DNA from 2 places in the Exiguobacterium sp. NPDC077395 genome. Region 1 is predicted to be linked to the other one. Evidence: riboswitches for the same ligand, from Rfam matches in the RefSeq annotation. Region 1 holds a riboswitch; the other holds the start of a gene.
What was found. Region 1 has a riboswitch for S-adenosylmethionine ahead of ACQKD4_RS00845 (2,3-diketo-5-methylthiopentyl-1-phosphate enolase). Riboswitches for the same ligand answer to the same signal wherever they lie in the genome.

Region 1 (7,309 bases):
TGCGAGCTGGAGCGTCCCGATTTTGTTGGCCGTATGACCGGTACGGGTGATGCGGTCCGCCCCGACGATGATGGCATCGATTTGTTTCGTCTGAATTGTCCACGCCGCCATGTTATCCGTGATCAATGTGACGTCGATGTCTGCCCGGTCGAGTTCCCATACGGTCAACCGTGCCCCTTGAAGCAGTGGACGAGTTTCCGACGCGAATACACGAAACGGGATGCCTCGTTCTTTTCCGACATAAAACGGAGCAAGCGCGGTGCCGTACCGTGACGTCGCAATGGCACCGGCGTTACAAATCGTCAACACGTTCCCTCCAGCAGGTAACACGGTCAACGCATGCTCACCAATCGTGCGATACGTCGCCACGTCTTGTTCATAGATTTCAATCGCACGCGCTTTGATGGCTTTTGCGATCTGCTCAAAGTCTTCCCCCACATTTAGTCGAAGGAGTGATTCGATGACATGTTGTAAGTTGACCGCTGTTGGTCTTGTCGCAATCAACCGTTGGCCGACCTGGTCCAATTGGCGGTGAAAATATAAATTGTCCTGGAGACGTGATGCCTCTTTCGCGAGGACGAACGCCCCAAAGTAAGCGATGGCCGGTGCTCCCCGAACTTGAAGGGCCTTGATCGCCTGTTCTGCCTGTTCGAGCGTTAACACTTCGACATAGCGCTCTTCTTGCGGCAACTGTGTCTGATCTAAAATCGTCAACACCTCGGTGTCGGCATCGAAATGAATACTTTGCACACTCATACACGCACCTCCGATAGGACTGGAATTAGCTGGTCAATCGATTGAATCTGATGGCGCTGTTTGATGAGACACGTGCCGAGCTCCAAGGCGTGACGTTTCCGTTCGATCCGAAGGTCGTCTGGCAACGTTTCTAAGTCAGCGACACCCGCTAGACCGACCGTCCGACGAATCAATTCGCAGCCTGCGTAGCCGATCGCATCACTCAAAATCGATGGCAACAGTTCGTCCACGAATCCTACTGTGTTGAACGGCTCGACCGCCTGTGTGAAGCGTGTACGGAACGTTTTTTCGAACGTCTCCCACAGAGTGAGCACTTCTGTGAAGCGTTCGAACCGCTTCAACGGATGTGCATACGTCGAGAACACCAAATGGGCGATGATTTGACCGATGTCAAAACCGAATGGACCGTAAAAGGCAAACTCAGGATCGATGATTTTCGTTTCCTGACGCGTCGCAAAAATGCTTCCTGTATGTAAATCCCCATGTAGCAACGCTTCATGTTTGGTCACGAACCCAACCTTCAATTTCGTCACTTCAATTTTCAAGGCGAGATCTGACCAAAGTTGCTCCACGTCCGGACGAAGAGCCATTTCGATTTGATTCGATTCTGCATCGCGATACGGGTCGGTGAAGATCAGCTTTTCCGTAATATCACATAGCTCTGGATTGTAATACTCTTTTTCGATTTGTTTCTTGGCGAGCGGTCCTTTCGCATAGTCAGATGTCGCAAACAACGTTTCCCCGAGGAATGTACCGACGTGACGCGCCAAATTCGGATAGCTCTCTCCTTTTAGGAAGCCTGACCGGACGATTTCAAAAGCTGACAAATCTTCCAAAATCGTATAGGCGAGTTCACGGTCACTACCGAGTACATCCGGTACGAATTGTGGTACGACTTTTGAAAACTCACGGAGGGCCAGTTGTTCAATCCACGAACGGTCAAGCGTGAGCGGCCAACTCTCTCCAACAACTTTTGCGTACGGCAACGCCTGTTTCACAATCAATGACGTTTCTCCTTGACGAATGCGAAAGACGAGATTTAAATTTCCATCTCCAATTTCCTCACATTCTGCAATCCCCTCTTCTAGTAACCCCAACTGTCGAACGTGTTCGACGACACTTTGTTCTGTAAACGCCTCATAAGCCATGATAATTTTCCCCTTTCTTGAATCTATGCATTAAAAAAGCCCCTTTCTCCGCGAGAAAGAGGCACACCCAAATTGGTTGTTCCTCTCATCTTTCAGACATATGTCTGGTGGATGTAGCACCGTGCCAAATGGTCGGTTGCTGCGGCGTCTTAGGGCCAATTCCCTCTGCCAACTCGCGATAAGAGTAAATGATGTAGTTGTATTTGACGTGTTGAGACGAATATTACGGACTAGGCACGCTAGTTGTCAATCCTCTATTTTCGGTCGACTCCCTATTTTTGACACGCATATATAGAAACATTATTTTCAAACTTTTTTTCTCAAAAAAAGGAATTGACGAGTGAGCGATTCTATGTAAAAATTCAATTAAATTTCACAACTTCACAACTATTCTTATCAAGAGCAGACGGAGGGACAAGCCCGATGATGTCGCAGCAACCGACCAGAAATGGCACGGTGCTAATTCTTGCAGCTATCGCTGAGAGATAAGAGTTCATTGTTTTCGAATGACCTCTTGCCTTGGCATGAGGTCATTTTTTGTTTGACCTGAAAGGAGGAACTTATGGGAATCATCGCAACTTATGAAATCAAACATACCGATCACGTCGAACGCGTGGCTGAGAAAATCGCACATGAGCTGACCGTCGGAACATGGACCGAATTGAACCATCTCGAACAGCATCAACTACAGGCGTTCCGAGGCGCGGTCATCGATACCTCCCAACAGGAAACGACGAGTCGTTTCTCGATTCGTTACCCGCTACATAATGTGACGCCGGACTTCTCGTCCATTCTGACGACGACATTCGGAAAACTGTCGCTCGACCCAAACGTCCAACTTGTCGACCTATCGCTCCCGAATGAGCTCGCATCGGACTTTCCGGGTGCCGCATTCGGTGTTGAAGGGGTCCGCGACATCCTTCAAGTACACGACCGACCGCTCGCCATGAGCATCTTCAAAGGTGTCATCGGGCGTGACCTTGATTTTTTGGCGACACAGCTCCGTGACCAGTTTACAGGTGGTATCGATCTCGTGAAAGACGATGAGATTTTATATGACAATCCGCTCACCCCATCGATCGAACGGGCACGGGTCGGGGCATCGATCATTCAAGAACATCAAGACCTGACGGGTCGTTCCGTTCTATACGCCGTCACGTTGAGCGGACCCGTTTTCACCTTACGCGATCAGGCAAAACGTTTGATCGAAGCAGGCGCGACCGCACTGTTGTTCAATGTGTATACGTACGGGCTCGACGCGTTACGAGAGCTCGCCAAAGACCCTGAGATTCACGTCCCGATTTTGGCACATCCTGCTTTTGCGGGAGCGTTGACCGGATTGATTCGTCATTCCCTCCTTTTCGGGAAACTGATTCGACTCGCCGGGGCAGACTTGACGCTCTTCCCGTCGCCATATGGTTCACTGTCGACTCCGAAAGACGAAACACAACAGATTCAAACGTACGCGACGGAATCCCATTGGACGAAACCGATTCTGACGGTCCCCTCTGCCGGGATTCACCCAGGACTCGTCCCGGATTTGATTCGTGACTTCGGAACGGATGTCGTGATCAATGCCGGCGGTGGGATTCATGGGCATCCAGACGGTGCGGCTGCCGGTGCGAGGGCGTTCCGCCAAGCAATCGATCAGGCAATCGGTAAAACGAGCGAGACCGATGCGTTATCGACTGCGCTGAATACGTGGGGTGCGCGATGAGTACGCACGTCATCTGTGATTTCGACGGGACCATCACGGAAGAAGATAACATCATCGCGTTGATGCGACGCTTCGCCCCACCTGAATGGATCGAACTCAAAGATGGTGTTTTGAACCAAACGCTCTCCATTCGAGAAGGCGTCGGTCAGATGTTCAGCCTGCTCCCGAGTAACCAGCAAGAGCGGTATCGTGAGTTTCTTCAGTCGACCATCACGCTTCGAGCGGGGTTTGTCGAGTTTTTGCAAGAGACCCAGTCGTACGGCTTTCGATTCGATGTCGTCAGTGGGGGCATGGACTTTTTCGTCCATCCGATTCTAGGAGGTCATGTCGCACCTGAACACATCTACTGCAATCACGTTGATTTTTCAGGAGAGACGGCGCGCGTCACATGGCCTCATTCATGCGATGTTCATTGTTTGAACGACTGCGGATGTTGCAAGCCGACGATTGCCCGACAGATTGTCTCACCTACCGACACGTTGATCGTCATCGGGGACTCTGTCACCGATTTTGAAATCGTCAAACGTGCCGACGTCGTGTATGCGCGGGGTCAACTGATTTCACTATGCGAGGCGGAAGGAATCTACTATGTTCCGTTCGAGACATTCTATGACATTTCAGCTCACATGAAAGGAGTGAATGTATGACCGTACAAGAACGATGGGTCGAACTTGCTGACATTAAAGACGAGCTTGCCGCACGGGACTGGTTTCCCGGGACGAGCGGCAACTTGGCAATCCGCGTATCGGACGACCCGTTGACGTTCCTCGTGACAGCAAGCGGTCGTGATAAACGGAAGCGTACGGATGAAGACTTCGTCCTCGTCGATGCGACCGGTCAATTGATTGGAGAGCAGTCAGGCAAACCGTCCGCGGAGACGTTGCTACACGTCGAAATCTTTAACAAGACGAACGCAACCTGTTCCCTTCACGTGCACACGGTCGACAACAACGTCATCTCAGAGCTTTACGCGGCGAACGGACATGTCACGTTCACGGGTCAAGAAATCATCAAGGCACTCGGCTATTGGGAGGAAACGGCAAGCGTCCGAATCCCCATTATCGAGAACCATGCGGATATCCCGACACTCGCCCGTGCATTTGCCCCACATGTCACAAGCGATGCCGGTGCCGTCCTCATCCGGAATCACGGGATCACCGTTTGGGGCGAAACACCCGCTGCAGCAAAACGTTATCTAGAAGCATATGAATTTTTATTTAGCTACTCATTAAAATTACGCGCCTTAGGCGTCCATTCATAAGGAGGAATTCAACATGGCAACGATTTATTTTCAACAAACCGAAGAACGTGTCAGTGATCAACAAGAGGTACGTGACTTTTTAGAATCACGAGGCATCCTTTACGAAGCATGGGACATCGCGAAATTACCTGCTTCCCTTCAAGAAAACTATCAACTAACAGACGAAGACAAAGCCGTCATTTTATCGACGTTCCAAGACGAGATTCAAGACGTATCGACGCGACGTGGTTATCAAACGGCTGATGTCATCTCTTTATCCGATGCGACGCCGAACTTAGACGAACTGCTCGTCAACTTCCAAAAAGAACATCACCATACGGACGACGAGGTTCGTTTCATCGTCAGTGGTCACGGCATTTTTGCCATCGACGATGCAGAGCGTGGATACTTCAATATCGAGCTCAACCCGGGTGACCTCATCTCGGTGCCGGTCAACACGCGTCATTACTTCACGTTGCAAGAAGACCGCCAAGTCGTCGCCGTTCGTATTTTCGTGACGACCGAGGGCTGGGTGCCGATCTACGACAAAGAAAATGTGAATGCATAATAAAAACGGGCAGGTGCGTCATGCATCTGTCCGTTGCTTTTGCTCGTGTAAAGACCGTTCATCCAATCGCTCTTTTGCCGAATTTCTTCCTTTGCCTACATCCACAGTACCAAGCGCTTTACCGAGACCACGATCCGGTAGATTGACATACATCGTCTCATAATTACTCACTGCGTACGTTTCGTGGAAAATACCAACGACATCCGTCGCCCTTGCCTTTTGATTGAATGCTTTCCACGCCTCCAGATGCGTGTTCCCGTGGGCATAGTCGAGTAATTCATCTGTTGACCGCCAATATTGAATCAACGTGACCGAGCGCCAGCCAATCGTCAGATCATGTGACAGAAAGCCAAGTTCCTTTTGTGTATACAGTTCTTTCAGCATGGCCGGCATGGCATTGAAGACCGGCCACCATTTTCGAATCGATCGCAAACGATTCACTCGTAAGCCAATGACAAACACCACTACTTCTTCATTCGGGACGGCCATTTTGCGTGCCATCATTTCCTCCTCCTTTGAGGGTTATCACAGCTGCTTCACACCATTCCATCAATGCATTCGTTTGGCGTTTTCCATAATCGAGTGTCAACAGCCAATAAACAGCGTCAGGTGAATGCGAGTCGCTCGCTTGAATCATCGTCTCGATGGCTTTATACGTCTTCAGTCGTTCCCGTAGCAGTCGTTCATGATGTGTAATTTTGCTGATTGTTTGCTCCATCGTCTCATGTCGAGCGAAGAATAACTTTAGCAAGAGCTCATTCCGTTGAACTGGTAACGTATCCGGCTCTTCTGCAATCCATTGTCTTAACTCGTCATGACCGGTTGACGTCAGCTCGTATGCCTTTCGGTCGTTGTCTTCCACCTGATGGATCAACCCTTCTGCTTCTAACGTCCGAAGCATCGGATACACTTGACCGAAACTAATTTTCCAAAAGTGGTTGAGGCTACGGTCGATCATCTGTTTCATGTCATATCCTGTTCGACACTCCGTCGTCAATAAACCTAAAACAGCGTATCGTGTCATATTTTCACGAGGCATTCAACCCCTCCTATCTAAAAGATAGTATCTATTTGATATATTCCCTCGTTTCACAGAAATGAAAACAAAAAAAGCGTACTTCCCGTGAGAAGATACGCTTTTGGAGATTATGCTTGTTTTGCTGTTGGTTTCGATGAGAACCAGCCCCATGTCGCAATCCCGACCATGACTGACCAGAAGAAGATGGTCCAAGCTGTCGAGTGGACGAATCCGTCTGGGAGTCCCATGAATTCGAACGGCGTACCGGCAATCAACTCTTTGAACCCTGGGTGCTCGAGTACGAGAACCGTCAATTTGACCCCGACCCAACCGACGATGATGAAGGCGGCCGTTTCAAGTGTAGGACGTTGATGAAGCAATTTGACGAAAATACGTGCCGCAAATCGCATCAAGACGACCCCGATGAGTCCACCAGTCAAGACGACGAAGAACTGACCTGAGTCAATCCCACCGATTTCACCGAGACCGAGTGGTGGCAGGCTGACCGCAAGCGCGACCGCGGCTAAGATCGAATCGACCGCAAAAGCGATGTCCGCAAACTCGACTTTCGCAACAGTGAGCCAAAACTCTTTCTTCGATACCGGCTTTTCTGTGACAGCCGTCTCTTCTTTCGCTTCGGCCGCCAACTCCTGTTGTGGCTCCATCTTCCTCGCCTTATAGGTCATATACAGGTGTCGCGCACTCATTCCGATTAAGTAAAGTGCACCTAGTGCCTGTACTTGCCATACGTTGATCAAGAACGAGATCAAGAACAATGCGATAAATCGGAAGACGAACGCCCCGAGGAGACCATAAAATAATGCCTTCTTCTGCTCTGTACGCGGCAAGTGTTTGACCATGA
Region 2 (7,309 bases), 1.0 Mb from region 1:
GTTGGAACATCACTCTTTGGGGTCATCGTGCTCGGGGACTGGCAGACGACGACAGAGCTATGGTTAGGATTTTCAGCGCTCGTCTTGATCATCATCGGGGCGACGATGACTTCGTATCAACAGAAAAAAGACAAAGATAGCGCCGGTGCGTTGAAGAAGGGGTTACTCGTCTTATTCGTTTCAAGTATCGGTTACGTCACGTATGCGGTCTTGACGAACTACTTTGAAGTAGAAGGCATCACCGCGATTCTTCCACAATCGGTCGGGATGTTCATCGCAGCACTTCTCTTCAGTCTTCGTGAGAAGGACGTCAAGAAAATCGATTCACGTACGTTCAAGAATATTTTAGCCGGGATTGCCTGGGGGATCGGGAACTTCGGTCTCTTCGTCTCGAGCGGAGAAGTGGGGATTGCGACTTCATTCGCTTTATCTCAATTGAACGTCGTCGTGGCGACACTCGGTGGGATCTACCTCTTAAAAGAGGAGAAGACGACAAAAGAACGCGTCTATGTCTTTATGGGAATTGGCTTAATTGTCGTTGCCGGATTTATGCTTGGGATTGCCAAGAGCTAAATTTCGATGATGAAATGATAAGAACCTTGAATGCGCACTCGTGCTAGCGTGCCATTCAGGGTTTTTGGTTACCGATATTAAGGGAGAGCAGGAGATGATGTGACCGATAGGGAAGTAATCTCATGTTGCGTTCGTCATATAGGAGGGGCAGCGCATTCGTGATTGATTAGAAAAATGTAGAATAAAGGGGAAACGAATCATGGAATCAAATTTAGTGACGATATCAGCGCTCGTCGATGCACCAATCGACACTGTCTGGAAACTGTGGACAGACCCAGATCATATTAAACAATGGAATCATGCGTCTGACGATTGGCATACGACCGAAGCGGAAAACGATTTACGGATCGGTGGGAAGTTTCGTAGTCGGATGGAAGCAAAAGATCAGAGCATGGGCTTTGATTTTGAAGGAGTGTATGAAGAAGTTAAAGTAAATGAGCTCATTCAGTATCGTCTTGACGATGAACGGAGAGTTAGAATTTCATTTGCTTCAGAAGGGAATCAGACGAAAGTGATCGAGGTATTTGATACAGAATCGATGAATCCGGTTGAATTGCAACGACAAGGCTGGCAGGCAATTCTCGATAATTTCACTCGATATGCAAATGGTAAGAGTGTATAAAAGATAAACAGATGCTTTGAACAGCAGCTCCCTTTTCAATGATATGAACAAGGTTTTGGAGAATACTGAGCGATGCGATGATTTTGAGTGGTGTTTAAGCGTCTTTCATCAAGTTGGAGTAAATAAATCTGTGCACATGGTCCGTTGTGGTGGGCGCTCATATACGTGCAAAATGGGCTTGTCCGAATTTGTTAGTAGAGTTTCGTCAACTAAATTATTTCGTTCATTCTTTTCTCGATGCGTTAGAAGTCGCTCAGCTCGAACATTTTCCTGTTGAATGTGCGCTCAAGTTGACTCGCTGTACCTTCTTCAAATCGATAGGGAAATTCGAAAGGACTCATATACTATTGGGGAGATTTAAAAAAAAGAGGGGTTCGGTCATCAATTTTTGGTGGCTAGACCCCTTTTTTGCACTTCCGCCGATGATTTTGGCGATAAACTTCCGTAGGTGGACTGAATGGACTTTTTGAGAGAAGTCGTTCTGTAGAGAATGGGAAGAATTTTAGACGTGATGAACGAATGACTACTTGATGACTATACGTTCGAAGGATTGGATCGGTTCGTCCGGACGGTGTTCTCGTTCTCGGGAGTGATGGAACACTCCGAGTGGATGCGTGTGTCGCCGATAAGAAATATATTTCTTACCTTTCCGACGGGAGGCACGGAACGCAAGAGAAAAGTCAAATACAAGGATTTGGGCCGTCTGCTTACGCCCTAATTGAAATTAAGAGCGAAAAGTGTAAATTGATCATAGTGAGTTCTACTAGATATAGTCAACATAAGATCCGGTATCAGCATATCCATAAACTCGAATAGCATCTTCAAGAATCTTTCCAGGAACATGAACTTTTTCAAGGATATCTAAAAGGTCTTTTCGGAGTTCCTCGGTATCTGCCTTGATTTCTAACCATTCAATGTATTTGTAGTCCCCAAGTCTGAAATGATAATACCACTCAACATCCCACATTGAAATATAGCCGGTTTCAATATCTTTTGTCCGCCATTGGAAGTGAGTAGGAGTATTGCACATTGCTTCTCTAATTTCTTCCCACTTTGTATTATTCATCACTGGATGGGAGTAATAAGAGGTCATTTTAACTAAATCAGGCGAGAATTCTCCCTCCTCTAAGCGTCTCGGGGCGTAGCCCAGCGTAGGCGGGAGATGAATCGCCCGGTCCAATAGTCTTCTCCTCCTGTGACAGATATGACGAACAAAAGTTCGTGATTCCGTCAGATTCTCCCTCCCCCTCCGCGGGTAACGGATGAGGAAGACACATCACGATCTGCTGGAGGGAGAAGGGACGGACATGCTGAAAGGTTACACATACAGGCTCCACCCGACGCCTGCACAGGCCGAGTTCCTCATCAAGACGATCGGCTGCGCCCGGTTCATCTACAACAAGCTGCTCGAGGACCGCATCGCCATCCGCGAGGAGGCGAAAACGGGGAGCGGAACGAGACGGAAACCGGCGACACCCGCCTCCTACAAGCCCCTGTTCCCGTTCCTCGCCGAGGCGGACAGTCTCGCGCTCGCGAATGCGAAGCTGAACCTGGACACCGCGTTCGCGAAGTTCTTCGCCGGGACGGGCGGCTTCCCGAACTTCAAATCGAGACGACGGTCGCGTGCCTCCTACACGACGAACAACCAGCATGGCACGATCCGCATCGAGTCGGGAAAAGTCCGTCTGCCGAAGGTCGGGTTCGTGCGGTTCACCCAACATCGCCCGTTCGAGGGCGTCATCCGGTCGGCGACGGTCTCGATGACCAAGACGGGCAAGTTCTTCGTCTCCATCCTCGTCAAACAGGACGATGAACCATGGATCCCAGCCGAGCACAAGGTCGGGATCGATCTCGGTCTGGAACACTTCGCCGTCATGACGAACGACGCGATGGTATCGGAGAAAATCGAAAACCCACGTTTCCTTCAACAATCCGAAGCGAAGGTCAAGAAGGCGCAACGGGCGCTGTCGCGAAAGAAGATCGGAAGCAAGAATCGTGAAAAGGCAAAATTACTTTTGGCCAAGAAACACGAAAAGATTGCCAACCAACGCAAGGACTTCCTTCACAAACTGTCAAGACGGATCGTTGACGAGAACCAAGTCATCGTCGTGGAGACATTGAAATCGAGCAACATAATGAAGAACCGACGCTTAGCCAAATCGGTTGGCGATGTCAGTTGGTACGAGTTCGTCCGTCAACTCGAATACAAATCAAACTTCTACGGACGGACGCTCATCAAGGCAGACCCTTGGTACGCATCCACTCAAATCTGCTCCACTTGCGGAGTAAAGGGCGAGAAGAAGGCGATGGACGTGCGTGAATGGACATGTGTCTGTGGCGCGCATCATGACCGTGACATCAACGCGAGCATCAACCTATTGATGTTGGCCGACTGACAATCCTTCAGGGCAGGGACTGCCCAACGAGCTTGGTAAACAACCGTGGCTAATAAGAGCACGGTCTTCCCAAGAAGCTCCCACTTCAATTTGCAAAGCAAATAAGTGGCGAGTAGTTCACTCATTCTCCTCTTTTTTCAACTTGCGTTGTCTAATACGCCACATCATCGACGTTATAAACGCCGCCCATCCACCGAGTACAAGGATATAAATTGCCAAGAATAACACAAATTCTCCATAGTCTTCGAGCTTTTCAAATGGATTTTGAATAATCATCGGTTCGGATAATATACCGACCATCATCAATGGAATGAAGAAAAGAAAGAAACGTTTCCAAAAGTAGTGTTTGTATGGTTGTGAGAATGTCTGCTCCATAATCGTGTACCTCCTCAATTTAATTACACTTATTTACATATATGATAGCATATTCTCAATTAATGTTGGATGATTGGTCTTTATTTTTTAGGCAAATTCAATTGAAAAGAGGGTGGCCAATTTGTTCAGCCACCCTTCAGTCAATTCATTCACTTGTTACAGCCAGTTCTCCAGTCCCGAACGTCGCGCTGAACGCACGGCACCAGATGACGACTGTGTTGTACTCTTCTAGATTCACATCCGCAGGGACTAAATAATTTTGATTCCCGATGTTTCCTTTTAACGATCCTAGACTGACGCCTTCGGTTGTCTCTTGTCCTGGCTTCGTCAAATAGACAAATAAGTCAGGTCCGTTTGTCGTCTCAAACTCCTCAAATCGGAGGTACGTCCCGTCTTCTGCCTCGACGGAGCGAATCGTGCCCGTCGTTTCATAATTTTTCTCCCCGTCCATGAACACACCCGCTACTTCGGTTTGACTCGGTTGTGCTTCCGGTGTCTCAGTTGTCTCTTCCTCTGTTTCTTCTTCTGAAGCAGGCGTCTCAACAGCTGTCGGTGGTAATCCTTCATCGACGGTCTCTGTCAAGAAAAGCGGTGAGATGAGCCACCAGGCGACGGCGATCACGGCTACGCCGATCACACCGATGATAAGTTTCGTACTTGTTTTCATGTATAAGTCCTCCTTTTCGGATGTATGAACCATTAATAGCCTTTTCCCGATTATTGGGCTTATAAAAGACGCGAATGTTAAAATTCGCGTCTGATGACCGTTATACGGTTTCGGTCCAGTTCTCTTCGATGAACGTGTCCCGTCCTGAGATGGCCCGGTCTTCTTTATAGTGTTTCGGATTCTTTTTATGGTAATCCTGGTGATACTCTTCCGCTTCGAAGAATGTCGTCGCCGGAGTGATTTTTGTGACAATAGGTGCCGTGAAGCGACCACTTGCCGCTAATACGTTTCGACTCGCCTCAGCCGCGATTCGTTGTTCCTCCGTGTGATAGAAGATGGCTGGGGCATACTGTGGCCCGCGGTCTTGGAATTGACCACCTTCATCGGTCGGGTCGGTCTGAATCCAATATAGCTCGAGGAGACGCTCATATGAAAACAGAGATGGATCATATGTGATTTGAACGACTTCTAAATGACCAGTCGTTCCAGTTTTGACTTCTTCATACGTCGGATTGTCGATCTGTCCGCCCATATAGCCGGATACGATTCCTTCAATCCCTGGTAGTTCTTCAAAAGGTGTTACCATGCACCAAAAACAGCCACCTGCAAATGTTGCTTTTTCCATCTTGTCGTTCCCTCCAAATCGTATTTCAACAAAAAAAGCGCTCACGTCGGATGACATGAGCGCTCTCGTCATATCGTCCAAGGTTTCCCTTGCTGGTCGTAGCACCTTGCCAATGGCAGGTTGCTGTGAAGTCATGGAGCCAGATCTCTCGTTCACTCTTGATATCGATATGTAGTTGGTGAGAGCATCATACCACCCTCAAAATACTTTCGTCAATGATTCGGTTTTCGCTTCAACTGAAAAATCGTCAAGACGATGATAAATCCAATCAACCCAATCGAAATGAACGGACCATACGGCACATTTTCTCCGTATAACTGCAAGAAAAATAGACCGAACACAGCGAGTAGAACGAATATGTAGGAGCGTGTCATAGGAACCTCCTGTTTTTTCTTAAGTGTAACAAGAACACATCGACTTGGCGATACGAAAAGGAAATCAGGCATAGAGCACGAATAAAGTGGGAGAGATAAAGGAGGAATGTAGGATGGAAGAAATCCAATTACATGAACTGACGATTGAACGTGCACATCGTGGGTATAAAGAAGGACAATTCACGGCACGAGACATAACAGCGTATTATCTTAGAAGGATTGCTGCATTTAATGAGCGACTTCATGCCGTGATACAGGTAAATCCGGACGCCCTGTTCGAGGCAGAGGCGGCAGACCGGGCCTATAAAAAAGGAGTACGCAAACCGCTCCTCGGCATCCCCGTCTTAATTAAGGACAATATCGAGACAGCCGGTCTGATGCGTACGACAGCAGGTGCCGCCGCCATGCGACATCATTTTGCAGGTCGAGATGCCGAGCTCGTGAAACGATTGCGGGATGACGGGGCCATCATTCTCGGAAAAGCGAATCTGTCCGAGTGGGCGAACTTTTTAACGGAAGATATGCCGAATGGTTGGAGTGCTGTTGGCGGACAAACGAAGAACCCTTATGGCGACCAATTAGATGTCGGGGGATCGAGTTCTGGATCGGCTTCGGCGGTTGCGGCAAACTTGACACTCCTTGCCGTTGGATCTGAGACGAGCGGCTCGATTGTACACCCGAGTGTGCATAATAGTATCGTCGGAATCAAGCCGACCGTCGGCTTGATCAGTCGTTCAGGCATCATTCCGATCTCACGTTCTCAGGATACGGCTGGACCGATGGCGCGTACCCTTCGTGATGCGGTCGTTGCCTTGCAGACAATGTGTGGTGAAGATTCGGCTGATCCTGCGACATGGGAAACTCCAGTCGGACCGCCTTATGTGACATGTCTCGATGTCCGTCAAGCGGTCGGGATGCGTGTCGGATTTATCAAGCCAACTATTTCAGACGAAGAAGTCGGGTTGTATGAACAGGCACTTCGATTGTTGCGTCAAGCCGAGGTTGAACTCGTCGAGATCTCGTTACCGAAACACGATGCATTAGAACAGGCAGATATTTTGTTTGATGAATTCAAGCTTGGGATTGAGGCGTATCTTGCGAACACAACTGTGTCATTTAAGACGCTTTCAGACTTGATTGAATGGAACGCGGACCACCCCGAATCGATTCCGCACGGGCAGACCATCTTTGAACAGTCAGATGCACGTTCAGGGCGTCTCGTCGAAGCTAGTTATCTCGACCGTCGGATTGATGATGTTCATTTCGCAAAAGTGGACGGAATGGATGAGCTATTAAAAGGGCAAAAACTGGACGCGATCGTCCTGCCACATGACATGAACTATGACATGGCTGCGAAAGCAGGACACCCGACAATCACGGTCCCTTATAAACGAAAAGAGAGTGGGGCCCCGTTCGGTCTATCGTTCACGGGAACGAGCTTTGCAGAACGAGATTTGATTCGTGTCGCTTATGCGTTCGAACAGTTCATCACACGACCGACGCCTCCAGATTATTCCTAAGTTGCACCCGTCTCTGACGTCCGCTACAATGGTACGTATGCGGATTAGAGAAAGGACAGGTTAGAATGAAATCATCTATATACGGGTTGACGTTCGATCAGCTCACAAACGAGTGCACGGAAGCAGGATATGGTGCCTTCCACGCACGTCAAGTCTG

Region 2: it holds a riboswitch for S-adenosylmethionine, as region 1 does, so the genes downstream of both, msrA (peptide-methionine (S)-S-oxide reductase MsrA) here and ACQKD4_RS00845 (2,3-diketo-5-methylthiopentyl-1-phosphate enolase) in region 1, are expected to answer to the same signal.

The regions. Positions count from the first base shown of each region.
Region 1 is NZ_JBNNHU010000001.1:142,446-149,754, reverse strand. Features, by position in the region: gene mtnA (S-methyl-5-thioribose-1-phosphate isomerase) at 1-756, opposite strand, end outside; gene mtnK (S-methyl-5-thioribose kinase) at 753-1,904, opposite strand; SAM riboswitch class I at 1,987-2,089, opposite strand; SAM riboswitch class I at 2,295-2,396, shown strand; gene ACQKD4_RS00845 (2,3-diketo-5-methylthiopentyl-1-phosphate enolase) at 2,467-3,621, shown strand; gene ACQKD4_RS00840 (2-hydroxy-3-keto-5-methylthiopentenyl-1-phosphate phosphatase) at 3,618-4,268, shown strand; gene ACQKD4_RS00835 (methylthioribulose 1-phosphate dehydratase) at 4,265-4,882, shown strand; gene ACQKD4_RS00830 (cupin domain-containing protein) at 4,896-5,429, shown strand; gene ACQKD4_RS00825 (DUF4188 domain-containing protein) at 5,448-5,930, opposite strand; gene ACQKD4_RS00820 (PadR family transcriptional regulator) at 5,902-6,468, opposite strand; gene ACQKD4_RS00815 (TerC family protein) at 6,576-7,309, opposite strand, start outside.
Region 2 is NZ_JBNNHU010000001.1:1,173,851-1,181,159, forward strand. Features, by position in the region: gene ACQKD4_RS06020 (GRP family sugar transporter) at 1-573, shown strand, start outside; gene ACQKD4_RS06025 (SRPBCC family protein) at 773-1,195, shown strand; gene ACQKD4_RS06030 (DUF6678 family protein) at 1,959-2,375, opposite strand; gene tnpB (IS200/IS605 family element RNA-guided endonuclease TnpB) at 2,503-3,591, shown strand; gene ACQKD4_RS06040 (hypothetical protein) at 3,709-3,966, opposite strand; gene ACQKD4_RS06045 (DM13 domain-containing protein) at 4,112-4,633, opposite strand; gene msrA (peptide-methionine (S)-S-oxide reductase MsrA) at 4,734-5,258, opposite strand; SAM riboswitch class I at 5,327-5,426, opposite strand; gene ACQKD4_RS06055 (hypothetical protein) at 5,471-5,632, opposite strand; gene ACQKD4_RS06060 (amidase family protein) at 5,746-7,152, shown strand; gene rlmN (23S rRNA (adenine(2503)-C(2))-methyltransferase RlmN) at 7,218-7,309, shown strand, end outside.